Regions from separate parts of the Novosphingobium oxfordense genome, predicted to be linked through region 2. Evidence: riboswitches for the same ligand, from Rfam matches in the RefSeq annotation. Region 2 holds a riboswitch; the other holds the start of a gene.
What was found. A riboswitch is a leader RNA that binds a small molecule or an ion and turns the genes downstream of it on or off. The one in region 2 is predicted to bind fluoride.
Positions count from the first base shown of each region.

Region 1 (15,275 bases), on a different replicon from region 2:
TATCCGTGCTCTCGTCGAACACCGCAGTGATCTGCGAGAAACCGTTCCGGCTGAGCGAGCGGGTGTATTCCAGGCCCGGGATGCCGGCGAGCGCGGTCTCGATCGGGAACGAGACCTGCTTCTCGACCAGTTCGGGCGAAAGCGCGGGCGCGCGGACGTTGATCTGGACCTGATTGTTGGTGATGTCCGGCACCGCGTCGATCGGCAGGCGAGATAAGGCAGCGCCGCCGATTACGGCGACAATGGCAGTCAGCAGCAGGACGAGCCAGCGCTTGTGGACCGCCCAGTTGACGATAGGGGCGATCATCGGCTCAGTCCTCGTGCGCCGCTTCGCCCTTGCCGAGTTCGGCCTTGAGCGTGAAGCTGTTGGAAGTGGCGATCTGCTCGGTGCCCGTGAGACCCGAGCGAACGATCACGGAGCCGCCGGCCCCGGAATCCCCGACATTGTCGCCAAGCGTTACGGGAACGACCTGGAAGCCCGCCTTGGTGCGCACGAAGACGACGCTCTTGCCTTCCACGGTCTGAACCGCGGTGCTCGGCACACGCACTACGCCGTCTTCGCCTTCGCCCGAAAGCTGGACGGAAGCCGTCACCGGCTCTCCCACGCGCCATTGACCGGCGCGATTGTCGAGCGAGGCAATAACGGGCACGAGGCGGGTCTGCGCATCGAGCGCGGGCGATACGAACGTCACCGTGGCGGTGGCGGTACGCCCCGGCGCGGTAACGGTCACGGTATTGCCCGCACGTACGCGCCCGGCATCAGCCGGCTGCAGATTCAGCGCGAGCGACACGCTCGACAGGTCGGCGACCCGATAGAGTTCGGCATTGGCATCGACAGTCTGGCCCAACACGACACTGCGCGCGATGACTTGCCCGGAGATCGGCGCGGTGATGCCGAGGCGGTTGAGGCCGCCGCCGCCAACGCCAGCTGCCGAGACTTGTCCCTGCGCCTGGTTGTAGGCGATGCGCGCTTCCGTCGCAGCCGTGCGGGCGGCGATCAGGTCCTGTTCGGGCGAGACCCGCTGGGCGAACAGGCGCTGCTCGCGCACCAGGTTCGAGTTCGCAAGTGCCAGACGCGCGCGGCTCGCTTCGACTTCGCCCTTCAGCATCGCTGCTTCCCGGCTCTCGATCACTGCCAGCGTCTGCCCGCGTCCGACCGATTGGCCAAGGTTATAGGGAAGCGCCACCACGCGCCCGCCGATTGCCGCGGAGACGACCTGCGTGCCCTGCGGATCGCCTTCGATGGTGGCCGGGAGTTCGAGAGTGCCGGAGCCGCCCATGGTCGGCCGTCCGATCTGGATACCGGCTGAAGCAATCTGCTCCTGCGACAGCGTGATCTTGCCTTCATCGGCGTGAGCGGCTTCGCCCGCCGCCTTTTCTTCCTTGGACGCCCCATCCTGCGAGTTGCCGCAGGCGGCAAGCGCGAGCGACAGCGGGAGGACGGCGTAAATGAACGTATTGCGATTCATGGATCAGTTTTCCCCCTGAGGCGCGACGACGGGCGCGGTCAGGCGCTCCAGCTGTGCGCGGGCATTCTGGTAAGCTGCGAGTGCATCGATGGCGGCCATGCGGGTCTCGGCAAGCGTGCGTTCGGCATCGAGCAGGTCGAGCTGCCCGAACTTGCCTTCGCGGTAGCCGATGCGGGCGATCCTGGCGGCTTCCTGCGCGGCAGCGAGCGCCGGCCCATTGGCGGCACGCGCGGTCGTGGCGGCATTGTCGACCTGGACTTGCGCGTCTGTAATCGCCTGCTCGACATCGAGCGCCGTCACCCGGCGCTGCGCCTCGACCCGCGATCGCTCCGCCACAGCCTGCGCAACGGCAGCCTTCCCGGAATTGAACACCGGGATCGGTATCGAGATCGAGAAGACCGCCGCGAAGTCATTGGTGGCTTCCAATCGGCGCAGGCCCGGCCCCACCTGAAGGTCGGGCACGCGCTGCGAGCGGGCGAGCCGGATATCGGCATCGGCAACCGCCAGATTCGCGTCGGCGGCGGCGAGCGCCAGCGTTCCCGCACTCGCAGCTTCGCGAGGGCCATAGTCGCCAGCGGCAGGAAGACGATCGAGCAGGCCCCTGTCCAACGATCTGGCAATCGGCCCGCCTATCCGTCTGGCCAAATTGACCCGCGCTGCGTCAGCGAGGCGCGATGCACGCTCCAGGCCGGCCTCGGCATTGACCCGGGCAACGTCGGCGCGTTGTTCCTCTATGGGCGATGCCCGTCCGGCCAGGACCCGCACTTGCGCGGCTTTCAAGGCATCGCGGGCGATCTGCACCTGATTGCGCTGGGTTGCCACCCGTCGCTCAGCGGCAACGGCCTCGACATAGAGCTGCGTGACCTGCAACCGCACATCGACTTGTGCGATCGCGGCTTCCAGCGCGGCCCGATCCAGTTGCGCCTTGGCGACCGCGACCCGGGCCCCACGCTTGCCACCCAGTTCGATGGGAAGGCTGAGGCCGACCGTTGTCTCTGCCTGATCGAAACCGGAATAAGGCCCGGTGCCGACCACGTTCTCGACCTGCGTCTGCATGGTCGGGTTGGGGCGTAGCCCCGCAACCTTGCGCGCCGCAGCGGCAGCGTCGATGCCGGCATGCGCGGCATCCAGGGCAGGCGCGCTGCCCCCGGCCGCTGCAACCGCATCCTCCAGCGTAAATAGTGCAGCGGGCTGAGCCGCAGCCGGCGCTGCAATCTCTTGCGCCTGCGCGACGACGGCGCACGACGTTGCAGCCAGCAAGGCTGCCATGATCCTGTACATGAAATCTATCCTGATTGATGGGCGTGGGGCCGCGCGCGCCGAAGCGCGAGGTCAGCGGCCAACGGCGTCAATCAGGCGATTGGAGGGCGCAGATCCGGACCGGAAATCCAGCGACCAAGCGCGTCGGCCCGCGCAGCCGGCAAAGGCTGGGTCAGCATATCGGAGAGTTCGGGAACCATATCCCGTGCCGGCAGGAACGAAGCACCGCCGTGGCAGCCCGCATGATGATGCGGCGCGCCCTTGTCCGCATCGCCGGGCGATTGATCGGCGTCGCCTTCGCTATGGACGTAGCCAGAGCACTCGACGATGACGCTGCCCGAAAGCTCCTGGGCATGAATGGCCGATGTCGCCATGAATGACGACAGCAGCATCAGGATCAGCGCGAGGCCCCAGCGAGACATGGCAATTGCCGTACGGGATCGGAGGCCGGATGTCACCTCAAGGTTCCACCCGCAGCAGGAGGCGAAGCGCGCCAGACAAGAATGGCCTCACCCAGCACTCGCCAGGCTGAACGCAGAAAGATCACGGCGATGACGCCCCCAATCGCGATGTCGGGCCATGCGGTTCCACTGAGTGCGACCAGCCCGCCCGCCGCCAGCACACCGACATTCGCGGCGACATCATTGCGCGAGCACTCAAAGGTGCTCGACATGTTCACGTTGGCCTTGCGGAAACGCCAAAGCAGCGCAAGGCATGTCACATTGGCCACAAGAGCCAACCCGCCGAACGCCAGCATCAGCGACGAAGAAGGTGGCACCCCATGCGCGATCTTGTTCGCGATTGCGACGATCACCGCCAGGCCGAAGGCCAGGATGATCAGCCCCTTGGCGATCGCGGCTCCTGCCTCCCAGCGCGCTCCGCGATGCAGGGCGTGGAGGCTGAGCGCATAGACGATCGCATCGCCCAACATATCGACCGAATTGGCCATCAAGGCCGATGATCGCGCCACAAGGCCGCCGCCGAATTCGAAGAAGAACATGGCGAAATTGATCACCATGACGACGATCAGGACGCGGCGCTGGTCCTTCTTCCCGGCCAGTTGTGCAAGCGTATCGCCCTTCTTCGAGCAACAGTCATGAGCCATGATTCGCATCCGACAATCTGAATATGGCTTGGACTGATGCACCCTGAAGCCGCTATAGGGTCAAGCATGAAAATCGGCGATCTTGCGAAATTGACCGACACTCGCGTCGAAACGATCCGCTTTTACGAGAAGGAGGGGCTTATCCCCGAGCCTTCCCGGACGGCAGGCAATTACAGGATCTACAATGCGGTCCATCTCAACCGGCTCTCGTTCGTCCGGCGATCGCGCGATCTGGGCTTTTCGTTGGCGCAAGTGCGGATCCTGCTTGCACTTGCCGACGATTCCGAAGCCTCCTGCGCCGAAGTAGACGCCATCACTGCCGCGAACATTGCCGAGATCGACCGCAAAATGACCGATCTTGCCAAATTGCGTGCTGAACTGGTGCGCAAACTGGACTGCTGTTCCGGCACGACCATTGGCGATTGCCGCATCATCGAAGCCTTGGCGCCTGAGGCCTGAGTAAATTATGCTTGGAGCTTCCGGAAGGCCCGTTGACGGCCAAGCTTCGAGCCGACATATGCCTCCGCACGGCGATGGATTTCCGCCGGGCTGTCTGGCCGAACCGCCCTCGCAAGGGCCGATGATTCCTACCTGACGCTGCTAGCCAGCAATGGAGGAATTGTGCGCGCGATATTTTTTAATCTGTTCACCCAGTTCAACTTGGCGGCGTCTATGCGCGATCGCCAAGATCACGCAATGTCCGTGGCCCGATGGACGCTGCTGCTGATACCGATGGCTGCAATAGTCGGAACATTGTGCGCGGCGTTCCTATGGAGCCTTGATGCCGCGACACGTGCACGGTTCGACCACCCCTCACTACTGTACTTCCTTCCGGTTGGTGGAGCGACCATCGCCTGGCTTTACGACCGCGTCGGCCGCTCCGTGGAGGCGGGCAATAATCTGATTGTCGAGCAAATCCATGAACCTGGTGGCGGCATCCCGCTGCGCATGGCCCCGCTCGTCTTTATCGGCACTATCGCAACACATCTGTTCGGTGGATCCGCCGGACGCGAGGGTACTGCCGTGCAGCTTGGCGGCAGCATTGCCAGCGCAATTGCAAGTCTGGTCAGGCTTGATCCGCCTAGCATGCGGATCCTGCTAATGGCGGGTGTCGCGGCGGGTTTCGGCGCGGTTTTCGGAACGCCGCTGGCAGGTGCAGTCTTCGCGCTGGAGGTTCTGGCGATCGGGCGAACCGAATATGCCGGGATCATGCCCTGCTTGCTTTCGGCACTCGTGGGCGACTGGACGTGCCATGCTTGGGGCATTCATCATACAGTTTACCACATTGGCTATGTGACGCCCGACTCCGCCAGGCTTCTCGTTGAGCCCCTGCTGGTAGCCAAGGCGGCCATGGCAGGCGTCGCCTTCGGGCTCGTCGGCCATGTGTTTGCAGAAGCCAATCACGCGCTGGGCGGCTTCTTGAAGCGCAGCTTTCCCTATGGCCCGAGCCGTGCCGGGTTGGGCGGTATCATGGTGATCCTGCTCGTCTGGATCGTGGGGACGCGCGCCTACCTTGGCCTTGGCGTCTGGTCCGTCATCCCGGGCGATCCCACGATAGCAGGCTTCTTTACTGGCCCCGTCGATCGATGGAGTTGGGCGCTCAAACTGCTTTTCACCGTCGTGACCCTTAGCGCGGGCTTCAAGGGCGGCGAAGTGACGCCGTTGTTCTTCATTGGGGCAGCGCTTGGCAATGCACTGGGCTGGCTGCTGGGGGCACCGCTTGACCTGTTTGCGGCACTCGGCTTCGTCGCGGTGTTCGCGGGGGCCGCCAATACGCCGCTCGCCTGCACGATCATGGGCATTGAGTTGTTCGGCCGGACCCACGCGGTCCCGCTCGCGGTCGCGTGCTTCGTTGCCTACATCTGTTCGGGACATAACGGCATATACCTCTCGCAACGCATCGCTGTTCCGAAAAGAGCCGCAGGAACGCACTTCACGCCGGAAACCCTGCGCACCGCGCGCGCGCGACGGAGCGACATTCGCCATCAATCGTCGAAAGATGCTGCCGGGGTGTAACATTGATCCCCCAAGCACAAAGTCACGTTCCCCAAGATCGGCAGGATCCGCGTCTCCATGAACCCGCGGACAAGCCGGCGCATGCGCCGAGCAGTTTATGGCTCCCAGAGCCTCTTTATCGTGCGCTGGTCATGCAGGCGAAGAAAGACAGCGACATGGACGCAGTCGCCCGTGAAACGCGATGCGCTGATGATCTCTTCTGACAGGTGCGGAACGTTCGTCCGGGTACAAACGAGCGCAAAGCGGGCAACGTTTCGTGAAGAATTTCCAGTTCCAGTCCAGCGTCTCGGGACGCGGCCGATTCCCTATCGTCAAATTGCTCTCACGACCGTCTCAGCGGGACCCAAATTCACGAATATGACATCGCAATCAATCGCTGAAATCCTTGGGTTGTGGCGCATTGGCAACATTACAAAGCCTACAGACGAAATTCGCTTTCGAGATTGTCACCCAAGCAAGAAACTACTTGCGACAATGTGTGCGGCGGTCTCATTTCGCGTCCGCACACCGCACCGAGAAAGGGCGGGTGCTAAGGAGAGTGGCGGATGAGTCCTGCGGAACTGAGCGTTGCGTTTTTCTTGCAGATGTTCGTGATTGTGGCCGCATGCCGGGCAACGGGCTGGCTCTTGAAACGATACTTTGATCAACCTCAGGTCATCGGTGAAATGATCGCCGGCATTCTGCTCGGCCCCTCGCTGCTCGGACTTGTCGCGCCGGATATCCAGCATTTACTGTTCCCGAACGAAACCAAATCCGTGCTCTACGTCGGAGCGCAGCTGGGCGTTGGCCTCTACATGTTTCTGGTCGGGCTCGGTTTCCGCACCGACCATTTCCGACTTAACGCCCGCAGCGCCGTCGCGGTGTCACTCTCAGGTATGGCCGCGCCTTTTCTGGTCGCCGTCGCGATGACGCCATGGCTGTTCAACCTAAACTTGTTCGGTCCGCAGGTCAGCGCGTTCCAGGCGACACTGTTCATGGGCGCTGCGATCTCGATCACCGCTTTCCCCGTTCTCGCCCGCATCATTCAGGAGCGCGGCCTTTCGCGTACGCCGCTCGGCTCGCTGTCGCTTTCCGCTGGCGCAATTGACGATGTGGGCGCCTGGACGGTGCTTGCGATCGTGCTCGCGAGCTTTGGCGGTGGTACCGCAGTGGCGCTGAAAGCCGTACTCGGCGGGGGGCTCTTCGCGCTGTTCATGCTGACCGCCGGGCCGCGCCTGCTGGCGCCGCTCTCCCGCTGGGCCGAGCGGGAAGGCCGCATCACGCCGCCCCTGCTCGCCACGATCGTCGCGCTATTCATGCTCTGTGCCTGGGCGATGGACGCGGCGGGCCTCCATTCGGTGTTCGGTGGCTTCCTGCTGGGCGTAGCAATGCCGCGCGGATTGCTGAGCCGCGAACTGAAGAACCAAATGGAGCCTTTCACACTGGCTCTGCTGGTACCGATGTTCTTCACCTTTTCCGGCCTCAACACGCAGCTTACGCTGGTAAACAGCGTTGCCTTGGTAGGCGTCGCGCTGGTCATCCTGGCTGGCTCCATCATCGCCAAAGGCGCGGCCTGCTGGGCAGCGGCCCGACTGACCGGACAGGACAACCCCACCGCGCTCGCCGTCGGCGCGTTGATGAACGCGCGCGGGCTGATGGAGCTGATAATCATCAACATCGGCCTGCAAAAGGGCATCATCGGCCCCGCGCTGTTCTCCATGCTTGTCGTCATGGCGCTGGTGACGACGCTGATGGCCTCTCCACTGTTCGAAGTCGTCTATGGCCGTCGCGCCCGGGCCAGCGGTGCGTTGGGCGCACTGAACGAGGATCAGGATGAACTGGCGGATCGTCCCGCCTCATCCGCCATCTGACACAGACACCTGGCCGACCGCGCGCCCCGTCGGGTTCGGCGTTTCCAATATCGTACAATGCGGCGCGAACGCCGGCATCATGGGAAATGAGCATGCAGCAGGATCCGGCATCGGACCGTGTGGTAAAGCGAGTCGTGGTAGCAGGGGGCGGCACCGCCGGATGGGTCACTGCGACGGCCTTGGTGCGTCATCTCGGACCGCTGATCGACGTTACGCTCATCGAATCGGAAGAAATCTCGACCGTTGGCGTGGGCGAGTCCACCGTGCCGACCTTCAAGAGCTTCCATGATCTGATGGGAATCAAGGAAGACCAGTTCATGGCCGCCGCACAGGCGACCTTCAAGCTGGGGATCGAGTTTCGGAACTGGGGCCGGATTGGCGATCGCTACATCCACCCGTTCGGAACGATCGGCACACGCGCGTCCTGGATGGCGGAATTCCATCACTTCTGGCTGCACGCCCAATCGCGCGGATTTGGTGGTGAACTGGGCGAATATTGCCTGGAATGGGTGGCGGGCGAGGCCAATCGCATGTCGGTGCACGCCGCGCCGAACATGGGCTATGCCTACCACGTCGATGCCACGCGCTATGCCCGTTTCCTGCGCGCCATTGCCGAACCCGCCGGCGTGAAGCGGGTCGAAGGGAAGATTCGTCATATCGATCTCCACCCCGAAAGCGGCTTCATCGATGCGTTGACATTGGAAACAGGCGAACGGATCGAAGGCGATCTCTTCGTCGACTGCACCGGTTTCCGTTCCCTCCTGCTGGGCCAGGCCCTGGGTGTGGAATTCGATGATTGGGGTCGTTGGATCACCACCAACAGCGCCGTAGCCGTACAGTCGAAATCATCCTACCCGCCCCAGCCCTACACCGGCGCCTACGCGCACGAGGCAGGCTGGCGTTGGAAAATTCCGCTGCAGCACCGCGAAGGCAACGGCCTTGTGTTCTGCAACGAGTTCATGTCGGACGACGAAGCGCGGGCCAAGCTTCTGGCGGAGATCGACGGCGAACCGACCATCGAGCCATGGCTGCTACGCTTCAAGACCGGGATGCGCAAAAGGAGCTGGTTCCGCAATTGCGTCGGCTTGGGGCTTGCCGGCGGTTTTATCGAGCCGCTGGAATCGACCAGCATCCATCTGATGATGGCAGCCGTCACCCGGCTGATCCAGGATTTCCCTTTCAACGGCTGCAACGAAGCGCTGATCCATCATTTCAACGAGAAGTCGCGGCTGGAATTCGAATCCATCCGGGATTTCATCATCCTGCACTACCACGTTACCGAGCGGGACGATTCCGACTTCTGGCGCCGTTGCCGCACCATGGACATTCCGGATTCACTCAAGGAGCGCCTGGAAATCTGGCGCGACGATGCCCGTGCCTTCAAGCTGGAGGATGAACTGTTCCGCGTCGACAGCTGGACTTCGGTATTGTTGGGCCAACGCATGAATCCGCTTGGCTACCACCGCCTCGCAGAAATGATGCCTGACGTCGCATTGCGGAGCCATCTCGATCGAATGCGCTCCGAAATCTCCGAAATCGCAGCCAGCATGCCGACGCATCCGGACTTTCTAAAATCCTATTGTCCGGCTGATCCACTCTGATCGCCGTCGCAGCAGGCGAGATGTCGATCCGCGTTGGAGGGAGCCCATGCGGGCGGCGGCAAGCCAATTGTACCGCTGTTGGTCTGGAAACGGACAATCGGGCAGCGGGACGGAATGCGGCAATTGGGCCGGCTGCTGAAACGCAGCCTCCAGGCCGACTTGCTATACTACCTGGAACGGTCAAAGGCTTGCGGCTGTGGGCGCCCCGCTTCTCGGTAGCATAACCAGGATTTTTCCGGGTTTGCCCCGATCTGCGGGGTCAGAAATTGGCTGGTACGATCCCTCCTTCCGTGTCGGATTCAGGAGAAGATCATGCCGAACGGCAAGCCCAATATCCTGTTCATCATGTCGGACGATATCGGCTGGTTCAACATCAGCTGCAATAACAACGGCATCATGGGTTATCGCACGCCCAACATCGACCGGATCGCGAAGGAAGGGGCAAACTTCACCGATTTCTATGGCCAACAAAGCTGCACTGCCGGCCGTGCCGCCTTCATCACCGGGCAATCCCCGATCCGCACCGGGCTTACCAAAGTCGGCCTGCCCGGTGCCAAGCTCGGCCTGGGCGCAGACGATCCGTCCATCGCACAGTTTCTGAAGAATCTCGGTTACGCGACCGGCCAGTTCGGCAAGAACCATCTGGGCGACCGCAACGAGCATTTGCCGACCGTACATGGCTTCGACGAATTCTTCGGCAACCTCTATCACCTCAATGCCGAGGAGGAGCCCGAGAATCCCGACTATCCCAAGGATCCTGAATTCCGGAAAAAATACGGCCCGCGCGGCGTGCTCAAATGCAAGGCCAGCGAGACCGACGACGCCACCGAAGACCCCCAGTTCGGCCGCGTTGGCAAGCAGGTGATTGAAAACACCGGCCCACTGGACACCAAGCGAATGCAGACGGTGGATGAGGAATTCCTGGGCGCGGCGCTCGATTTCATGGACCGGCAGGCCAAGGCCGATCAACCGTTCTTCTGCTACATGAACACCACGCGCATGCATGTGTGGACGCATCTCAAGCCGGAATCAGAGGGCAAGACCGGCTTGGGGCTCTATCCCGACGGCATGGTGGAACTTGATGGCTACGTCGGCCAATTGCTTGCCAAGCTGGAAGACCTCGGCATCGCCGATGACACTGTGGTCGTGTTCACCACCGACAATGGTGCCGAAGTCATGTCCTGGCCCGATGGCGGCGCGACGCCGTTCCGGGGCGAGAAGGACACCAATTGGGAAGGCGGCTGGCGGGTGCCCTGCGTAATCCGCTGGCCCGGCGTGATCGAACCCGGCCAGCTGATCAACGACATTGCATCGTTGCAGGACTTCATCCCCACTTTTGCAGCAGCCGCGGGCGAGCCCGACCTGGTTGCCAAAGTGAAGCAGGGCTACAAGATCGGCGAGAAGACCTTCAAGGTTCACCTCGATGGCTACAACCTGCTGCCGTTCCTGTCGGGCAAGGAAAAATGCCCGCGCGAAGGCTTCCTGTATTGGAGCGACGACGGCGACCTGCTCGCAATCCGGGTCAACAAGTACAAGATCCATTTCCAGGAGCAGCGCAACTCCGGCGGCATAAGCGTCTGGCGCGAACCCTTCGCGCAGATGCGGGTCCCGAAGATGTTCGACCTCCGCTCCGACCCATTCGAACGTGGGGACGAAAGCTTCCTCTACGACAAATGGACTGCGGACCGCATCTTCCTGCAAGTGCCGGTGCAAGCGATCGTCTACGAATGGCTTGAGAGCTTCAAGGAATTCCCCCCGCGCGCAAAGGCGGCGAGCTTTACGGTCGATCAGGTGGTCGAGGCGCTGATGCCTAAGAGTTGATGCGGCGCTGGCCGAAGCGAGGCGGGGGCAAAATTGCGATGAGGGTGTGGAAGATTCAGGGAAAGCCAGTCACGGTCCGAGCCACTCCCCGACGCTCGGACTAGCCTCAAGGTCCATCGGCTGCTGGCAAGGATCGCCGCCGATGAGACCGGGCCGACGCTCAACGAGCCATGCTCGGGTCAGCCGCGGTGCGAGCGCCGGGCTATGGGAGCCAGGCCCACGCACCGTCTGCTCCTCATCGGCCGTCAACCACCAACGGCCGCTCCGCCCAGGCTCTCGTCCGCGCCGATCGCGCTGTAGACGGTGACGCGGTTAGTGAGGTCGGCCAAGACCGTCGCGATCCGGGTCTGCTGATAGGCATAGAGCGAGCGCTGGGCGACCAGCACGTTGAGCGAAGTTTCGGTGCCTGCGCGATATTGCGCATCGGCAAGATCGTAGCTTTTCTGCGCCGCCGTCACCAGCCGATCCTGCGCGGCGCGTTGCTCGGTAATGGTGCCGCGCCGGGCCAGCGCATCGGCCACATCCTTGAAGGCGGACTGCACCGTCGCCCGGTAGGTGGCAAGGTAATAGTCGCGCTGCGCCTTGGCATATTCCAGGTTGCCCTTGTTGGTGCCGCCCAGGATCGGCAGGCTGGCGCTGGCCGTGCCGCTGGCGAGAGACGCCCCGCCGGTGAACAGGCTGCCCAGCGCAGTGCTGGCCAGCCCGAGCGCGGTGGTCAATGAAATCGTCGGGAAGAAGGCCGCGCGGGCGGCACCGATCTGGGCGTAAGTGCCCTTCAGCTGGTGCTCCGCCTCCACCACGTCAGGGCGGCGCTGCAGCACTTCGGATGACAGGCCGGCCGGTACTTGTCCGATCCGCGCGTCCAGTTCGGTGAGCGAGGCAGGAAGCAGACCATCTTCCACCGGGCCGCCGACCAGCAGTTCCAACGCATTGCGATCCTGCGCCACCAGCGTCGTCTGCGATGCCACGTCGGAATTGGCCTGTTCCAGCACCGTCTGTGCCGAGGCGAGATCCCCCGCAGCGGCGAGCCCGGATTTGAGCAGGCTTTGCGTCAGGTCGACCGATCGCTGCCCACTGGCGCGCGTGCGTTCGGCCAGGGCGAGCAGGTCGCGGTCGGAAGCAAGCGTGACATAGGCCGTGGCGACATTGGCCACCAGCGTCAGCCGCGCGGAGCGGTAGCCGGATTCGGTCGAGAGGTAGGTCTCCATCGCCTCCCGGCTCTGGTTCTTCAGGCGGCCGAACAGGTCGAGTTCGAAGGAACTGAAGCCGGCGTTGGCATCGTAGGTCTGCGTATCGGCTTGCGAGGACTTGAGCCCGCGCGTGCCCACCGCGCTCGCGTTCGCGGCCAGCGTGGGCAACTGGTACGACCGCTCGACATGATACTGTGCCCGTGCGGAGGCGACATTGGCAAGGCTGGCCTGAAGGTTCTGGTTGTTCGCCAGTGCCCGCTCGATCACGGTCTGAAGGCGCGGATCGGCGAACAGCGTGCGCCAAGGCATGCCGGCTTCTGCGGATGCCGCCGGGGCATAGGCGGCGCCCTGCGGCCATTCGGCCGGGGCAGCGGCTGCGGGCTGGACGTACTTGGGTGCCAGATTGCAGCCCGACAGGGCCGTGGCGGCAATCAGGAGCGGGATCAGGGTGCGGCGCATCGGCATGGTCCTCGATGAAGGTGCCCGAGGCCCCGATCGATGGCGGATCGACAGGGCCCCGGGCTCACCGGCGCAGGAGGGTGCGATATTCTCCGCGCCGATGAATGGGGGTGAGAGAAGGCGCTCAGGCCTCTCCCTCGGATGGGGTGCCCGGAACTTCGGCATGGGGTTCATGCCGCAGGTTCCGGGCCTCATCGGCGTCGCCTCCTCGGTGGAAGAGCCTGGCAACGACGACGAAGAACATCGGCACGTAGAAGATCGCCAGCATCGTTGCGGTCAGCATGCCGCCAAGAACGGCGGTGCCGATGGCGATGCGCCCTTGCGCACCCGCGCCGGTTGCGATGGCGAGCGGGACGACGCCGGCCATGAAGGCGATCGACGTCATCATGATCGGCCGCAGGCGCACGCGGGCTGCTTCCAATGCGGCGTGGAGCATGTCCTTCCCGTCCCGCCAGGATTGTTCGGCAAACTCCACGATCAGGATCGCGTTCTTGGCGGCAAGGCCGATCGTGGTGAGCAGGCCGACCTGGAAGTAGATGTCGTTCTCCAGCCCGCGTGCGGCCACCGCGATCACCGCGCCGATCACACCCAGCGGGATGACGAGCAGCACCGCCAGCGGCACCGACCAGCTTTCGTACAGCGCAGCAAGGCACAGGAACACCACCGCGATCGACAGGGCATAGAGGTAGACCGCCTGTCCGCTCGACTGGTTCTGCTGGTAGGACAGATCGCTCCAGGCGTAGCTGGTGCCGGGCGCGATCTTCTGCTGGAGCGCAACCATCTCCTTCATCGCATCGCCGGAGCTGTAGCCCGAACCGGCATCGCCCTGGATCGTGTAGGACGAGCGGCCATTGAAGCGAGAGAGGCTGTTCGGGCCGGTTTCCCAACCCATCGTCGTGAAGGCGGAGAACGGAACCATCTTGCTGGTGCCGTCGCCATTGGTGCCCGCAGTCGAGCGGACGAACCACTTGTCGAGGTCGCTAGGCAGCATGCGCGCTTCCGCCTCGCCCTGCACATAGACCTTCTTCACGCGGCCACGATCGATGAAGTCGTTGACATACGTACCGCCCCAGGCCGTGCTCAAGGTATCGGTGGCATTGGCCACGGACAGGCCGAGCACGGAGAGCTTGGCATCATCGAAATGCACGTCGAACTGCGGCGTATCCGGCAGAGTCGAAGCGCGGACTTGCGAGAGCTTCGGGTCCTGATTGGCGGCGGCGATCAGCTTGTCACGCAGCGCGACGAATTTCTCGCGGTCCATGTTGGTCGAGTTGAGCAGTTGGAAAGTGAAGCCGTTCGACTGGCCAAGGCCCTGGATCGAAGGCGGCGTCATCACGAAGACCTGCGCGTCGCGGATCTTCGACAGCTTGGCCATGATCCGCCCGGTAATGGCATTGGCGCTCTTGCTGGAATCCTTGCGCTCATCGAACGGGGCGAGGTTGGCGAAGCCCATGCCCGCATTCTGGCCCGAACCGTTGAAGCTGAAGCCGCCAACGGTGAAGCGGATCGGCACGTTGCTGCCTTCGGACTGGAACGCCTCCTCGATCTGCGCGCGCACCTTGTCGGTCCGTTCGGAGGTCGCGCCGGCGGGAAGCTGGTAGACGACCATGACCTGGCCCTGATCCTCGGTCGGCAGGAAGCCGGTGGGCAGGCGTGTGAAGATCACCACGAGCGCGACGATCACCAGTCCGTAGACCACCAGCCAGATGCGGCGGCGGGCGATCAGCTTCTCGGTCGCATCGACATAGCGGCCGGTCATGCGATCGAACCAGCGGTTGAAGCCGCCGAACCAGCCGTCCAGCCGGTGCTTGAGACGCAGCACCGCGCCGCGCAGGCCGGTAGCAGGCGCCTGATCGGCATCCACACGCTCGCGCGGCTTCAGCAAAGTGGAGCACAGTGCGGGGGAGAGGATCAGCGCGGTCAGCACCGAAAGCCCCATGGCCGAAACGATGGTGACCGAGAACTGGCGATAGATGACGCCGGTCGAGCCGCCGAAGAAGGCCATCGGCAGCAGCACCGCCGAGAGCACCAGCGCGATGCCGACGAGCGCGGAACCGATCTCGTCCATCGAGCGGACCGTGGCGCGATATGGCGACAGACCATCCTCGTGCATCAGGCGCTCGACATTCTCGACCACGACGATGGCGTCATCGACCAGCAGGCCGATGGCCAGCACCATGGCGAACAGCGTCAGCGTATTGATGGAGTAGCCCAGCACCGCCAGGATGCCGAACGTGCCCAACAGCACCACCGGCACGGCAATCGCCGGCACCAGCGTGGCGCGCCAGCTTTGCAGGAAGGCGTACATCACCAGCACGACCAGCACGATGGCGATCACCAGCGTCTCGATCACTTCCTGGATCGACAGCTTCACGAAATCGCTGGTGTCGCGCGGATAGGCGATCTTGTAGCCCTCGGGCAGGTCTTTCGACAGTTCGGCAACACGCGCCTTCACGGCGGCGACCGTCTTCAGCGCATCCGCGCCCGATGCCAGTTCGATGCCG
Region 1 is NZ_CP147008.1:1,489,620-1,504,894, reverse strand. It holds gene WBP07_RS29425 (efflux RND transporter permease subunit) at 1-307, opposite strand, end outside; gene WBP07_RS29420 (efflux RND transporter periplasmic adaptor subunit) at 312-1,469, opposite strand; gene WBP07_RS29415 (TolC family protein) at 1,473-2,750, opposite strand; gene WBP07_RS29410 (hypothetical protein) at 2,822-3,151, opposite strand; gene WBP07_RS29405 (cation transporter) at 3,184-3,834, opposite strand; gene WBP07_RS29400 (helix-turn-helix domain-containing protein) at 3,901-4,293, shown strand; fluoride riboswitch at 4,355-4,431, shown strand; gene WBP07_RS29395 (voltage-gated chloride channel family protein) at 4,456-5,850, shown strand; gene WBP07_RS29390 (cation:proton antiporter) at 6,396-7,700, shown strand; gene WBP07_RS29385 (tryptophan halogenase family protein) at 7,793-9,301, shown strand; gene WBP07_RS29380 (arylsulfatase) at 9,614-11,122, shown strand; gene WBP07_RS29375 (efflux transporter outer membrane subunit) at 11,368-12,771, opposite strand; gene WBP07_RS29370 (efflux RND transporter permease subunit) at 12,896-15,275, opposite strand, start outside.
Region 1: linked by a shared signal. The riboswitch ahead of WBP07_RS29395 (voltage-gated chloride channel family protein) and the one ahead of WBP07_RS20775 (universal stress protein) in region 2 are both predicted to bind fluoride.

Region 2 (15,275 bases):
GTTCCTCGCATCGCCTTTTTCCGGTGCGGTGCGCGTCTGGTTGTAGTGACGCGCTTTCAGATTGTGCAAGACCTCAGCATTCAGCTCAAATGAGACTGTCCTGCATGATCGAACTTTCGACTTCGGCTTGGAACCGGATCGCCTCTTTCTTCTTAAGTTCCTGTATCCACCGGCTCTCAAGGGCCGTGCAGATAAATCAGACAGGAGCTCCCATGGCTGACCGACTTGCGCTGCAAGACCCCCGAACACAGTATCCGAAACCGCCTTTTCCCGAGCAGCCACAGGGCGCGCCCGGTATTGCCGGTGAAATGGATCCCAAGCCCGATCACGGTGAAGAAAGCTATGTCGGCACGGGGAAGCTCAAAGGCCGCAGGGCTTTGATTACCGGCGGCGACTCGGGCATCGGACGTGCTGCGGCAATCGCCTACGCGCGCGAAGGTGCTGACGTTGCGATCTCCTATCTTGCCTCTGAGGAGACCGACGCACAGGAAGTCGTTGCCCTGATCGAGGCAGAAGGCCGCAAAGCTATCGCGCTACCCGGCGACATCACCGACGAAGCATGGAGCAGGCAACTGGTCGAAGAGGCGGTCAGCGGACTGGGGGGTCTTGATATCCTCGTCGTCAATGCCGGTCGGCAGCAGTTTCGCGAAGATATCGGCGCAGTCAGTTCGGAGGATTTCGACAGGACGCTCAAGACCAACCTCTATGCGCTTCACTGGATCGCGCAGGCCGCAGTGCCTCATCTGCCTGCAGGCGCGTCCGTTATCACCACAGCTTCGGTGCAGGCTTACGAGCCTTCCGATATCCTGCTGGATTACGCCACGACCAAGGCGGGCATCGTCGCTTATACCAAGGCGCTTGCCAAACAGCTTATTAAAAAGGGCGTCCGTGCGAACGTAGTGGCACCCGGTCCGTTCTGGACGGTGCTTCAGCCAAGTGGTGGGCAGCCTCAGGAGAAGGTCAAGGAGTTCGGCCAACAAAGTCAGTTTGGACGTCCGGGTCAGCCTGTGGAGATAGCCCCGGTCTACGTGCTCCTCGCCTCGCAGGAAGGTAGTTACATCACTGGCGAGGTCTACGGAGTTACTGGCGGGGCTGGCGTCGCCTGATGCCAAGTATCCGTCTCCGCAATCCGCAATCCGTGGGACAGGGCTTGAATTCCAGCCGGATCCCAGCGTGTCCGGCAAGGAACCGTGCGGGGCATATTTGATGAGTGGGCCCCAGGTCTGATCGGCAATCACGATTGCATCAGGCTTGCGGAGGCGCGTAATCGCGCCGGGCTGACCCGCCTTCATTCGTGGCCGGCGGGAACGCTCCTGCCTGCGGAGGGGTTTGGCTTGTATGATCGATTGGCCCTCTCCACCACCACAAATGGCAGACGTGCCAAAGCACGGCGGTCACATGAGCCGCTATCCGGTTACACCCGATGGTCGCTATTTCATCGTGGGGGGGCGCCTTTGGCGCATGTCCGATCCGCGCCTTACGGCGGCGGCGCGCAAAGCATTGGTCAGCGAGCTTATGGCCGCACGACGGGCGGTAAATACCGCGCGCCGAAAGGCAGATCGCAGTGCGGAGGACGCAGCTCACGCCAACGTGGACAGGGCAAAGCGAGCGCTGGGCGAGCGGGGGCCGGCGTGGTGGAATGATGGCGCGCCTGACCTCAATCGCCGCATGGCGCACACCACTCCCTATGCGCGGTGGTATGCTGGCCTCGCCGATGCCTGATTGTGGAGTCACATCATCGTGATCGAGCGCTCTACGTATTTGCAGCGCGATACCGTCAGGCCTCTCGTAAAGCCGCCGGTCGTCCCGATGGAGGCCCTTCTGGTAGGAGACCTTCCGCAACCACCAGGCTGGTGTTATGAACCCAAGTGGGACGGGTTCCGGGCGCTCATCGAGCGCAAAGGCGAAAGTATCGAAATCTGGTCAAAGTCCGGCAAGCCGCTGGGGCGCTACTTCCCGGAAGTGGTGGATGCCATTTCCACGATCCGAAACGAGCGACTGCTTCTCGACGGCGAGCTGGTCGTTCCGATGGGCAATCACCTTTCATTTGCGGCATTACAGGCGCGCCTTCATCCAGCAGCCTCGCGCATAGCCCGGCTTTCCCGAGAGACGCCGGCGCAGGTCATCCTCTTCGATTGCCTTGGTAAGGACGACGAGGACATGCGCGCAGCGCCGTTCAGTGAACGCCGCGCTGCCCTCGAAGCGCTCCATTCAAACCTTGGTCGAAGCGATGTCATATTGTCGCCACTGACGACCATCCCTGGCGAGGCTCAACGATGGCTCGCGGCGAGCGGAGGTGCGCTCGACGGGGTCATAGCCAAGCAAAGTGATCTGCCTTACCTCCCGGGCCAGCGAGCAATGCGCAAAGTCAAGCAGCGCCGCACTGCCGACTGCGTTGTGGGGGGCTATCGCAAAGACGCGAAAGGACGCGTCGCCTCACTTCTTCTCGGTCTCTACGTTGTTCAAGGAAGGCTCGATCTTGTCGGTTTCACGTCAGCTTTCCGGGCGACTGAGAGAGTTGCGCTGGCAACGAAGGTCAAGGCGCATGAAGGCGGCCCCGGCTTCACTGGGCGTGCACCAGGCGGGCCAAGCCGCTGGAACCCGGACAAGAGCGGCCATTATGTCGCGCTGAAGCACGAACTGGTCGCGGAGGTTGTTTACGATCAGGTAACCTCCGGTCGGTTCCGTCATGGCACCAAGCTGCTTCGTTGGCGTCCCGACAAGGCGCCCTGCCAATGTACCGGCGATCAATTGATCCGCGAAGTGAAGCCCGCCGAACTGATTGAACTGGGTCGCCGGCGGCTGACCATCAACGGAAGTGGGGAACCGAGCCTTCGTGCCAGCCGTTTCAGGAACGAAGAGCGAACGAGGGATGAGCACATGGCTGAAGAATTACGCAATCCTAAACTTGACGAACATCCCCGATCGAACACCGAAAAAGATCCGGCCGACTGGGTCTCGGGCGATGATCCCATGACGGGCGCGCAGGCTTCATACCTCACTACTCTGTGCGAAGAGGCGGGCGAAGACTTGCCGCCCCGGGACCTTACCAAGGCGGAGGCTTCCCAGCGGATCGACGCACTGCGGGCCAAGCTTGGTCGCGACTGACGGAGATGGATCAGGTAACTGGCGGATGCCTGTGCGGATTGGTCCGCATAACGGCGGTCGGCAAGCCGTACCGCGTGGGGATTTGCCACTGCCTCGACTGCCGCAAGCATCATGGGGCACTGTTCTTTGCCGCCGCTATCTTCCCACAGGGGGCCGTCAGCGTCGCCGGCACGACCAGCAACTACAACGGCCGGCATTTCTGCCCTCGTTGCGGATCATCGGTATTCGCGCGGTACCGCGATGAGGTGGAGGTACATCTCGGCGCTCTCGATGCACCGGACCGATTTGCCCCATCATACGAGAACTGGACGGTTCGCCGCGAAGCCTGGTTGCCCGCTTTTCCCCTCGATCACAGCTATGCACGCGATCGTGAAAGTCGCGGCAGATCCGATCGCTGAACGCTTGCCGGCGCCCCCGGGACAGCGTCCCCTCACTCCTTTCCATGTCGGGTGCCGGCCTTGCGGCAGACGACGCGGTTTTGTCGTTGACAATAGTACCCGTAACCATCGCAGTCCGCGCCCGCCCGAACGCGGCGATGCTCTCCAGATTGCGGGCGGCATCAACCTGCCTTGCAGCAACGCCTGTACAATCTCTTTTCGGACCATGGAATTCAAGCGGAGAACTGCCTAGTGCCCCGCCGCTCCGGTAATCTCAGGGGGCCGGTGAGGAAAGGTAGCCGGGCGGTGTTTTCGCAGGCGAAGGGTGAATGCATCATGGAATGCCATCGCGTAATCACAAGCATTACGGCTGTACCGATCACCGCCGCGTGATGAAACTTGGTGTCGAAGTCAGCAATCCAGGAAGATGTGTGTCAAACTGACCGACCCGTGCGATGTGCGGGAACGCTCTGCGCGGGCCACTGAGATCTGCTCTCCATCCAGGTCCTCGTATACATATACGTGTGACATTGACCATCGACCCAAGGGGGGTGACAGCGAAGACACAACTGCGCGGGAACTGGCGGCAGAAACCGAGTGATTTCGTCGGAGGCGTAGTGATTTGCCTTCTACGCAAATCCGCGGGCGCTGCCGACGAAGACAACGGCCTGTCTCATTCTTGCAGCCCTCGGCCCCGCTGCGCAGCGATGCGTAAAATGAGCTGCGATCCAGTACGCCTTGCGTAGCGGATAGGTTGCAATCAGGCCGGGTTTGTATATTTTGAAGCGGGGATGGAGTTCCCCTTGAACCGCCGAAAAGGCTGATAACTCCTACTGAGTACCTTTGGGGTGCGGGTAGGAAGAAGTGCCCGCTCCTGCATCACAAGAGGAGAGGGCCTGTGACCACCAAACTGCTTGCCGTCATAGCAGAGGCTGCGACTGCGCCAGCTTGTCTTGACGCTGCTGAAGCTGCCGGTCACGCGATCCGTGACGCTTCGATTGAAGCGCTTCATGTGGTGGTCGATCCGGCCAATCTGATCACCGCGCCAGAAGAAATTGCAATCCAGAGCTTACGCGATCGATACGAAGGGACGGCGAGGGAACGAGAGGCTGAAACACATGCGGCCTATCAGTCATGGATAAACGATCATCCCGATGCCGATATACCGCTGCGTTGGAAGGAGCGTTTCGGTTCCGAAGAGCAAAACCTCGAAAGCGAGGCACGGATATTCGATGTGCTCGTACTGGCCCGGCCGACGAATATGGACGGAGGCGACGCCCTGCATGCAGCATTTCGCAGGGTGCGCCATCCCTTCTTCCTTGTCCCTTCGAAATGGCGGTTCAACTACCGGCAAAGCTTTGCAGAACACATCGTAGTGGCATGGAATGAAACAGGGCCGTGCCGCAAAGCCTTGGTAGGTGCTCTGCCCTGGTTGCGCGTCGCGAGAAAAGTCACGCTGCTTCGGATTGCGAAAAGTCCGGAACTCGCTGGATCCGCCGAAGATCTGCTCGACCTGCATGGCATCCACTATGGTGTCCATCTTGTTCAACGGGACAGCCATAGTCTAGGTGACCAGATCGTGAGCGAGGCACGCTGTCTCGGTGCGGATCTGCTTGTGATGGGCGCTTATCGCCGCAACGAGTTTATAGAATGGCTCTTGGGTGGGACGACGCGCCATGCCCTTGCTTGTTGTGATCTTCCGTTGTTTCTCGCACATTGAGAACCGGGCTCGCTCGATACGCCAGCTGCGGGCGTTCTTGCCATCGACGATCAGGAAACTCCGCGTTGCCGTTATCCAATGGAGCGATGACCGCTTGAGATGGTTGACCTCGAAGGGCTCCCCGAGCGGGGCCACGTACATCGTTGAATGGGGATGGAGTCCCCTATAACCGCCCAACGGTTGATGACCCCTACCGCGATAGCGCGGCGGAGTGTGTCGTGGCCGTGCGGGCTGCCCCTGCAGCCTGAGAGCGGCGCACGCCGTGCGATCTACCGCGACGCGGAGGCAGGCTGATGATTCATGTGCGGGCTTTCTTAAGATGTCCGGCCGTCGCCAGATGGAGCGAAGGTTCGATGGCATCGTCTCGGTCGGCGTATTCGAGCACGGTGGGGGCGCGAGCCATTCGACTGCGCGCTGTGGATGGCGCTCGACGGCCTCACCGCAGCGCAAGTCGCGAACTTCAACCTTCTTGCGGGCCTACGATCCACTACACATCGAGCGAGACGACAGCCATCGTCGGCCGCTCGGTTCTTGCCTGACCGGAGGTAGCTCATGTCCACTAGTACTCGCATCGCCAATCTCCACGCCCGCGAAATCCTCGACTCGCGCGGCAACCCCACGCTTGCCGTCACGCTCGTCCTCGAGAGCGGCTTGGAAGCGGGCGCCGCCGTTCCCTCCGGCGCATCAACCGGCACCAATGAGGCGGTCGAACTGCGCGATGGCGATCTTGCCCGCTACGGCGGAAAAGGCGTTCTGGCAGCCATCAGGGGGGTCGAAGGCCCAATCGCCTCCGTCCTTCGGGGGCATGATGTTTGCGATCAGGTCGCGCTCGATCACGCGATGATCGCCCTCGATGGAACGCCGAACAAGGGCCGCCTCGGTGCCAACGCAATTCTCGGGGTCTCGATGGCGGCGGCGCGTGCGGCTTCGGTCGTGGAGGGTGTGCCGCTCTACCAGCAACTCGGCGGGGAGGAGGCCTGCCTGCTTCCAATGCCGTCGATGAATGTCCTCAACGGGGGCAAGCACGCCGACAGCGGCCTCGATTTTCAGGAGTTCATGATTGTGCCCCTTGGCGCGCCGACCTTTGCCGAGGCGCTTCGCTACGGGGCGGAAACCTACGCGGCGATCCGGTCGATCTTGCACAAAGGGGGCTTCAAGACGGCCGTGGGCGATGAAGGGGGATTCGCCCCTGCACTAGAAAACAATGAGGCGGCCTGCGAGCTGATAGTCGAAGCGATAGAGGCGGCGGGCTACAGGCCCGGCGAGGACATAGCGATCGCGCTCGATCCCGCCGCGTCATCCTTTGGCGAAGGCGGGATCTACAATCTCGCGCGGGCGGGCCAGGGCCGCCTTGATCGCACCGCCATGCTCGCGCTCTATGGCCGCTGGATCAACAGCTATCCGATCGTCTCTATCGAGGACGGCTTTGCGGAGGATGATTGGCAAGGCTTTACCGAGCTGACAGCCGCGCAGGGCCAGCGCATTCAGGTGATGGGCGACGATATCACCGTCACCAATCCGAACTTCATTCAAAATGCGATCGACCTCAAGGCGATGAATGCGGTCCTGATCAAGCTCAACCAGATCGGAACGGTCACCGAGACGGTCGAGGCGGTCGCCCTGTGCCGCAAGGTCGGGTGGCGGACAATGGTCTCGCACCGTTCGGGCGAAACCAATGACGACTTCATTGCCGACTTTGCGGTGGCCTGTCGGGCGGGGCAGATGAAGTGCGGCGCGCCGTGCCGAGGCGAACGCCTCGCAAAATATAACCGGGTGCTCGACATTGAACGTGCGCTGGGCAAGCGCGCAATTTTCACCAACCCCTTCGCCAACGCATGAAAGGAGAGCAAAGGGAAAACCATGAAACTCGTTCTGTTCCCGCGCGGCCAAGAGTATTGCGCAGCCGCCCTTGCGGGGCAGAACGGAAGGGCCGCTGACCGATTTCGGCCGAGGAGGCCGCAACCACGACGGTCCGGATGCCGCGGCAACCGGAGCGGGAAAGCCAACCCGGCAAAGCAAATATCTGGCAGATACCATTCCTGTCCCGGCTTTTAATCGGCCCCTCAGGCGGTGAGGATTGCTTTGCGTGAAGTAGGAGCGGTGTATCGGCGCATACCATGGAATTCTCCAATCGCCGACAGATCGCGGATAAAGATGCGGACAGCGCCGCACGCGTGCCATATGAGTTAGCACCATGGGTGCATACTAAGGGAGTAAGGCCATGATTCGCAAGATGATCGCTGCTGTAGCAATCGTAGGTATGCTGGGCGCGACGCCCGCTCTCGCGGCGAACAGTTGCCGCGATGCCAAGGGCAAATTCGTCAAGTGCCCGAACTCAGCCGCCGCGAAGAGCGGGTCTGCCTCGATTGCCAAAGGAAAAGATGGCAAGTGCCGTTACACCGCAGGTCCCAACAAGGGCAAGTTCGCCAAGTGCCCGTGAGATGACGCGGTGCAGGCATGGTGCTCGGCACCATGCCTGCAGATCCGCGCTCTTATGCGTCCTCACATCCGGTCGCGTGCGATCGTGATCGAGCCCTGTTTGAGGAAAGTCTTAGGCGCGTCGCAGCTTCAGCGCTGATCTCATAGCCAAACCAAGCCAAATCCTTCGAGCGTCTTTGGACGCTGCGTGGCTCACTGTGTCGTCGGCGTTCGCTCACCGACAACCTGACGTGTTTTGCCCTGCCGACGACAGTTGGATGGCGATAGTGCAAGGGCTTTGGGCTCTTCCTGCGCTGCGGACACCGGCTTGAGCCTTCGTTTTTGATAGCGATCTCTATTCGTCTGCTGTCCGAGGCGGATTCACGAGTCTTGCACCATAGTTTCGGCGGACGCGGCCTGTCATAACGAAGTCCCGCATCATCCCGAAGTAGCCGTCAGGAGCGCGGGTGGACAGCCGCGTACCGTCGGGGGCGAGCTCGTATCTGTACATGCCGTGATCTGTGCCGGGAAAAACCGCAGTGGTAATAGGGCGCCCGGATTGAGCTAGCGCGGACAGGCGATGTTCGGTTTCGTTACTGGGCGCAGTTTCATCGTCTTGCGCCAACAACCACAATTGCGGTACGGTCAGGTTGCGCAGTACCGGCAGAGGATCGTAGTAGATTGAAATGTTCGGGGCCAGTGACGGGCCTTCGCGGCGCAATTGTCCTTCCGGCATGTCGAGGATAATGCCAACAGCGCTTCCGCGCACATCGTGGAACCAGGCTTCGCTGCCGTAGCGCGCGCGAACTTTCGACAGTTGGTCGTAACCCGATTGGAAGTTGCTATCGATCAGCGTCTCCACAGTCCGGGAAATTTCCATGGCTTTGGAAACTTCCTCCGGACCGTAGCCGCGGCGGGTCAATTGCGCAGTGATTAACTCATGCTCCGCGTCTGCGACGGATACCGCAAGGCCGAAGCTGACGATGACGAAGTCGACAGGTTCTATCCGCGCAGCCAATGGCGCCACCCATCCACCCTGGCTTGCGCCTTGATAGCCGACGCGGGAGATGCGATCGCCGCCTAACTTCCTCGCGGCGTGCAGCGCGGCAATCGCATCAGTCGCCAGAGTTGCATAGTCTTGCGTATATTGTCCGCTCGAGGCACCGGTACCGCGCTTGTCATATACGAAAGCGCCGATCCCCGAAGCAGGAAACATCCTTTGCATGGAGTACGACTGAAGCGCCGAAGAATGTTCCGCTCCATGTACAAGGATAACAAGCGGTACCCGCTGTTTACCTTTGGGCATCACTAGGCGTCCGGCCAACACTGCACCATTTACCTCGAACGTGGTGTCGGTCACATCGAAGGCAATGCGATTGCCGCGGCGCCTATTGAAGATCATCTGATGGCGCGCGCAATCGAAGGACAACTCATTTCCGTCGGGCCGTCCGGTCCAGCCCAATGTGCTCTTCCAGCGGGCATTGTGCATTTCAGTCAACTCGCCGGTCGTACCGTCCGGTCGCCGCCATCGGAGATGATCGCCCTCGCCGGCCGCGATATCGACAATCGTGCCATCTGAAAGGAGGTAGCTGCCAACCGCACAATTTTCCGCTGGAGGTGCAGCGCCCGTGAGGATGAGCAGGATGGGCAGGATCAAGGATTTCATCGCCGTTTCCCCGAAACAAAGCTGGCAGCCGGCTGCTTTTTATGTAAAGCTTTACGCATTATGTCAAACAGCGATCTTGAACCTGCGCCAGCTGAGGATTTCATTCGCCAGCAGGGACCGGCCTATCTCGCCCATCTCCTGCGGCGCCTCGCAGACGAACTCATCCGCGGCGGCAGCCAATGGTATCCCGAAGTCGGCGTAACAGCACCGCCCAGAACGACCTCCACCTTGCTGGCACTAGACGAGCGAGGGGCGCTGGGCGTGACCGAGCTTGCCTCGTTGTTAAGTCAATCTCATCCGCTGATCATCGATTGGTGCCGGCAGCTAACGGCGCTTGGCTTTATCGAAACACAGGCAAACTCCCGGGATCGACGGCGTTCGATTATCGCTCTTACCGATGCCGGGCACAGCGAAGTACAGCGGCTACGAAAGGCGCTTGTGATCATGGAACGTGCATCCTGTGTGCTTATGGAAGAACAAGGATCTGATGTTTTCCAAAATCTCTGGCGCATGGAGGACGGGCTCCGGCAGACGAGGTTTGTAGACAGGTTACGCCAAGCCGCGCAGGCTTAGCCGCGGTAGGACAAGGGGCTCAGCTGCACTGCGCCGCACGATACGATCCTCGCATCGATTCATCGAGAGGCTTGCCCGATCAAATCTTCCCTGGGATGGCGTTTCGTGGTCGCGCACAGGTTACGAGGAAATGCCCAACATAAGCCTTTGTAGAAAAGCCTGTTCGCAGGGACGGTTCGTGTCCGGCCCGTGTCCCGCATAGCGGATTCGTATACTCCGCTCGCTGTGTTGTGGTCTCGACCGGCAGATCGCTGTCCCCCCGTCGCTCCTTTGAGACAACGGATGCGCGACGGGGAGATGGCCATCCAGTCACCGAGAATGTCCTCCTTTGAAGAGGAATTCCCGGCGCCGATCGGTCAACGATCTTGTTCGGAGCGGGTCGCTTATGCGGCGGCCTTGTCCAAGGCCTGTTCCAGATCGTTCAAAATATCGTCGATGTGCTCCAGCCCGATCGATAGCCGTATATAGCCCGGGGAAACGCCCGTGGCTGTCTGTTCTTCGGCGCAGAGCTGTGAATGCGTGGTGGATGCCGGATGGATCGCCAAGCTGCGGGCATCGCCGATGTTGGCGACATGATAGAAGAGTTCGAGCGCATCGATGAAACGTCGTCCAGCGTCGGCCCCGCCAGCGAGTTCGAAGCCGAGCAGCCCCCCAAACCCTCCCGTCAGGACTGCGGCTGCACGTTCCGCTTGCTGTCCGGTTTGAAGTGAGGGGTGAATGACGCTCAGGACATCGCTGCGTGCTTGCAGGAATGAAGCCACTTTCACAGCATTCTCGCAATGACGTACAATGCGCAGCGGCAGGGTTTCCAATCCCTGAAGAATCTGGAATGCATTGAAGGGCGAAAGCGCAGCGCCTAGATCGCGCAGCAGAACCGTCCTGGCACGCAAAACATAGGCGATCGGCCCCAGCGGCTTGGCCGCCTCGCTCCAGATTGTGCCGTGATAACTGGGATCGGGTGTATTGAGCAGCGGCTGACGTTGCGGAAATGCGCTCCAGTCGAAATTGCCGCCCTCGACGATCATACCGCCGATTGAGGTCCCGTGCCCGCCGATGTACTTTGTCGTCGAATAGACGACTATCGCGGCACCGTGGTCGAAGGGACGGGCGATCAGGGGGGCGGCGGTGTTGTCCACGATCAGAGGAATGCCCATCGGCCGCCCGAGTGCTGCGATATCTCCGATCGGACATACAATCAGTTTGGGATTGGGGAGGGTCTCCACGTACCAGGCTCGGGTTCGCTCGTCGCTGGCATTGGCAAACGCCTGCGGATCGGCTGGATCCACAAAGCGAACTTCGATCCCCATGTCTCTCAGGGTATTGGCGAAGAGGTTCCATGTTCCGCCATAGAGGTCGGTTCCGCTCACGATATTATCACCCGCGCGCGCCAGATTTTGCACGGCAAAGGCCGAGGCAGCTTGCCCTGACGCCACTGCAAGCGCCGCTGCGCCGCCTTCCAGCGCAGCGATGCGTTGCTCGAGGATGTCCGTTGTTGGGTTGCCGAGGCGGGTATAGATATTGCCCAGTTCCCTCAACGCAAACAGATTGGCGGCATGATCGGCATCGCGGAACTGGTAAGAGGTCGTCTGGTAGATTGGCGGTGCTACCGCGCCCGTGGCAGGATCGGCACGCCAGCCAGCGTGCAGGGCAAGGGTTTCCGGGCGAAGCCTGCGTTCCGTCATTCGTTCATCCTCTTTTTGGTTCTCAAACATCACATGTATGTCGTGCCTACTGGCGGGCGTTTCGGCAGAGCCGTCTCGACATTTTCGTTGCCCTCTTTTCCTGCGTACTCAAGGCTAATCGAGAGTGGCTGTAATCCGGAAGATTCGCGGCAACAACGAGCAAGGAGAACCGCTCTTGGCCGAGGGAGCTATGCGGCTGCCTGAAGCGAGCCACCATCGTCGTCGGCGAGATCACGAAGCCAGAGGGCGATCTGGTCATGCAAGGCGCGATAAATGAATTGCATGCGATGGATTTCGGGTAGCGTCGCTTGATTGGTGTCGGCCACGACAATAGCCAGCTCCAAGCGTTCACTCTCCCTCATAAGATAGCTGAGGAAATTTTCTGCCATCGGTGATCCTCGTGATCATCATGCGAAGGGTGTTCTGGAAATGATTCTGCAGCAGACTGGTTGCGAGGCATCCGATCTCCTGTGATGGGAGAAACTGGTAGGGACGTTCGAAGCGCGGCAAGCCAAAATCACTTATATTACTTGTCTATTTTCGCTCAATACTCGACAAGATCGAATAATGGTAATTTAGGAAGAGGCTTATCGTCTTCTTTCATCCCATTCCGCCTTGTAGTAGGTCTTTCTTTGCCGTTCGCGCTATCCTAGTCATGACAGTAATTTCAAGCGGCTCGGATACATCCTTGTACGGCCCGCTTTCGGTCATTGATTTTGCAGAAACGCCTGATTGCCCGGAATTGATACACTTTTCGCCGTTTTTTCCTTGAAATAGCCGCATTTGTGCTCTTAGCCGCCAGCAGCGGACCACTACATCGAGCCCGCGGGTCGCAAGAAAAGAGAGGTTCGCACCCGCATCGGTGCGGACCTCTCGATCTCACTTTCAATGTACCGCAAGTTGCCCATTGGCGATCAAACTCGAGAGGTCGAGGTATCGTTCGGCAGGATGATTTGCTTGCCAGCTAGCCGGCCCCTCGGCCGGCGCGGTGGTTACCTTGACGGTAATTGCGACGGGCGAGAGCAGCGGGAAGAGGAGGGGTCGCCAAGAGGCGGCCCCTCCCCTGTCGCCCGACATCACCCAGGGCAGATGTAGCCGAGCTACGACCCGTGATACAAACAGTGCTGGCCCAGCAGAGTTCCTGGGTGGCCAACAGGGCAACGTGATGCCGCGCCTTCGGAACGGCCAACTGTCCATCGGTGCAACTTACAATGGTTAGTTTAGGGTCTTGGCCATTCAGCGCTCGGATCGTAGCAACGTGAAGAAAAGCACCCGATATACGTAATGCCACTTCGAATTATTCTAGAATCCGGATCATTTTCGATAGGATAGCTGGCAGCGCAATTGACGCCATTCGGGACGGAAGTGCGCACACGAACTTCCCGCAGAAGGAAGCTCCACATCAAAATGCCATATTGCGCAATATTCATTTCGGGAACGTTTTTGGACATGGTAATTTGTGAAAATTGCATTTATTTGGTAATCTCGGTCGATGGACCCGAAGAAGCTGGCATCGGATTGGATTACTTTTCTCCCGCACATGCCGGACGTCTCGGATGACGTCCGAGATCGGGCCTGGGCGATATATGATTTAACGGAAGATGATCCTGCCGTAGCGTGGGATGCGATCAAGCATGTCGTTGCTAGATATACGTTGCAAGAACTTCTTGCGGCTGAGAAAAATGAAGCTCAGCGAATCGTCGAATGTACTGCCTCAGGTCCGATAGAAAAACTGTTGATCGCTCACGGCCCGCGTTTCATCGGCGCCATGGAAACGGAGGCCCGGCGTGATCTCCGGATGGCGTGGGCTCTCGGCGGTGTATGGCGCAATTCCATAAATGAGGAAGTCTGGCTGCGAGGGCGGCGGGCTGCAGGTGCCAATCAACGTTAGCGCGCGGCAATACTGTGCCTTTAATGTCGCGCTCCGCAACGGCGAGACATTGATGGACCTACTCCGACACATCGAGCCTCGGATTGCAGGCGAGCGCCATTCGTATAGTGGCCTACTCTAAAATCGACGAGTGTATCGCCGTTGATTGGCTAAATTGGCACACAATGCACGGACGGGCTATGAGGCGGAACCATTCCAGATGGCCGGCGGATGGTGCAGATTCTCGTAGTGCCTTTCAAAAGTTCGGCATTTCGGCGTCCGGCTTCCCGGCGGGCAATAACCAGCGCCGCATTGAGATCGTCGGCTTTGAATTCGAGTCGCTTGGCAACCCCTTGCCCGTCATCGGAGAACCTCAGTGCGTAGATATTCATCTATCTCCTCCATCAGCGAGGGCAAGTCCGAATGGCCTGCGAAATGAATTGTATTATGAGCTTTTGAGAGCGGACCGGTAATCCCCCGGTCCGCTTTTGACGCGGATGTCCTACTGTCGGTCGATTCGCCAAACCTCACCCAGCGTTTGTCTGATCGCGCAAAGTTTGCGTGATCCCTGCCAGAGTTCAGCCCGACGGCGCGGCTTTTCCTGCGCGGCAAAAGTCAGGGCCGCCCCTGGATCGCTGGCTTCGAACCGGACATCCTTAGCCGGGCCGTTGCCGTCTTCCGGAAACTTGAGCGTGTACATCGACATGGCATTCTCCAATGGCGCAAGCTCTTCGAGTAAACCCACAAGCATTCTTGAATCCATGTATGGAATGATCCAGCGTCTCTGCGACGGAACGCGCGTTCCGGACGATAATCTGTAGCTGTAAGCCGCGATTGCCCGGATCTGGTCAGGATCGATGGAGTGCGTGCTAGATATGACTCCGCCTCGTGTTCTGCGATTCGGGAGGGGCGGCCAACCAAGCGGAAGTCCATTGGAGGTGTTACAGAAAAAGTCCGATGGGTTGTTCGAGTCGGACTAATTCCGACGCGTTGAAACTGCCGCTGCGCCAGTAACTTGCGTCCAGGGGAGGATCGGCGTCACCAACTGTTCTGCCGCTCGAGACAGTGCTCGGTCGTACCGAGGATCCTGCCGAACAGAAGCGAGCCCGCTTCCCGACACCCTCTAGGCATCACAACGAGCCCGGCATTTGCGTCGGACTAGAAACGGCCACACAATTGCCGCTGCCTCTCGACTTCGCATCAGGTCTTGGCCCCTCGCGGGAGATGCCGCCCCTCAGCGAATTCTTCGATGAGTTTTTCGCAAAATGCCGGTAGATCGTCCGGCTTCCGGCTAGTGACCAAGCCCTCATCAACAGTGACTTCCTCATCGACCCACTTGCCACCGGCATTTTCGATGTCCGTCCGTACGGTAGGAAAGGATGTCACGGTTCGGCCACTCAGGACGCCCGCTTCTACCAAAAGCCAAGGAGCGTGACAGATCGCTCCAACAGGTTTACCGGCGTCGAAGAAGGCGCGTACGAAGGCTACCGCTTCCTGGCTGCCGCGAAGTTTGTCCGCGCCTACGCTACCGCCCGGTATAACCAAGCCGTCGAACCGGTCCGCAGATACCTCGGCGAAGCACTTATCGACGGAGTAGCGGCCGCCGGGATCAAGGTCATTGTTGTTGGTTTCCGCAGTTCCGCTTTCCAAGCCGATGACGGTGACATTTGCGCCCGCTTGCTCCAGCGCTTTCTTGGGTTCAACGAACTCCGATTCTTCCGTGCCACGTGGCGCAATGAGAAGGGCGATCGATAGATTGTCGAGGGACATGAGATCTCCATTTGGATGGGCACCGTCGTCCGATGCCAAAAAAGCGTGCCGGCGGCGCACCAAACCTTGTCTCAACGTCTTTCGGCTATCT
Region 2 is NZ_CP147007.1:162,554-177,828, forward strand. It holds gene WBP07_RS20755 (SDR family oxidoreductase) at 213-1,106, shown strand; gene WBP07_RS20760 (hypothetical protein) at 1,369-1,722, shown strand; gene WBP07_RS20765 (ATP-dependent DNA ligase) at 1,741-3,108, shown strand; gene WBP07_RS20770 (GFA family protein) at 3,114-3,506, shown strand; fluoride riboswitch at 4,264-4,325, shown strand; gene WBP07_RS20775 (universal stress protein) at 4,384-5,205, shown strand; fluoride riboswitch at 5,346-5,405, shown strand; gene eno (phosphopyruvate hydratase) at 5,758-7,044, shown strand; gene WBP07_RS20785 (hypothetical protein) at 7,427-7,645, shown strand; gene WBP07_RS20790 (alpha/beta hydrolase family protein) at 7,979-9,289, opposite strand; gene WBP07_RS20795 (MarR family winged helix-turn-helix transcriptional regulator) at 9,350-9,862, shown strand; gene WBP07_RS20800 (O-acetylhomoserine aminocarboxypropyltransferase/cysteine synthase family protein) at 10,246-11,544, opposite strand; gene WBP07_RS20805 (hypothetical protein) at 11,733-11,933, opposite strand; gene WBP07_RS20810 (DUF6869 domain-containing protein) at 13,037-13,435, shown strand; gene WBP07_RS20815 (hypothetical protein) at 13,585-13,806, opposite strand; gene WBP07_RS20820 (hypothetical protein) at 13,917-14,120, opposite strand; gene WBP07_RS20825 (type 1 glutamine amidotransferase domain-containing protein) at 14,615-15,184, opposite strand.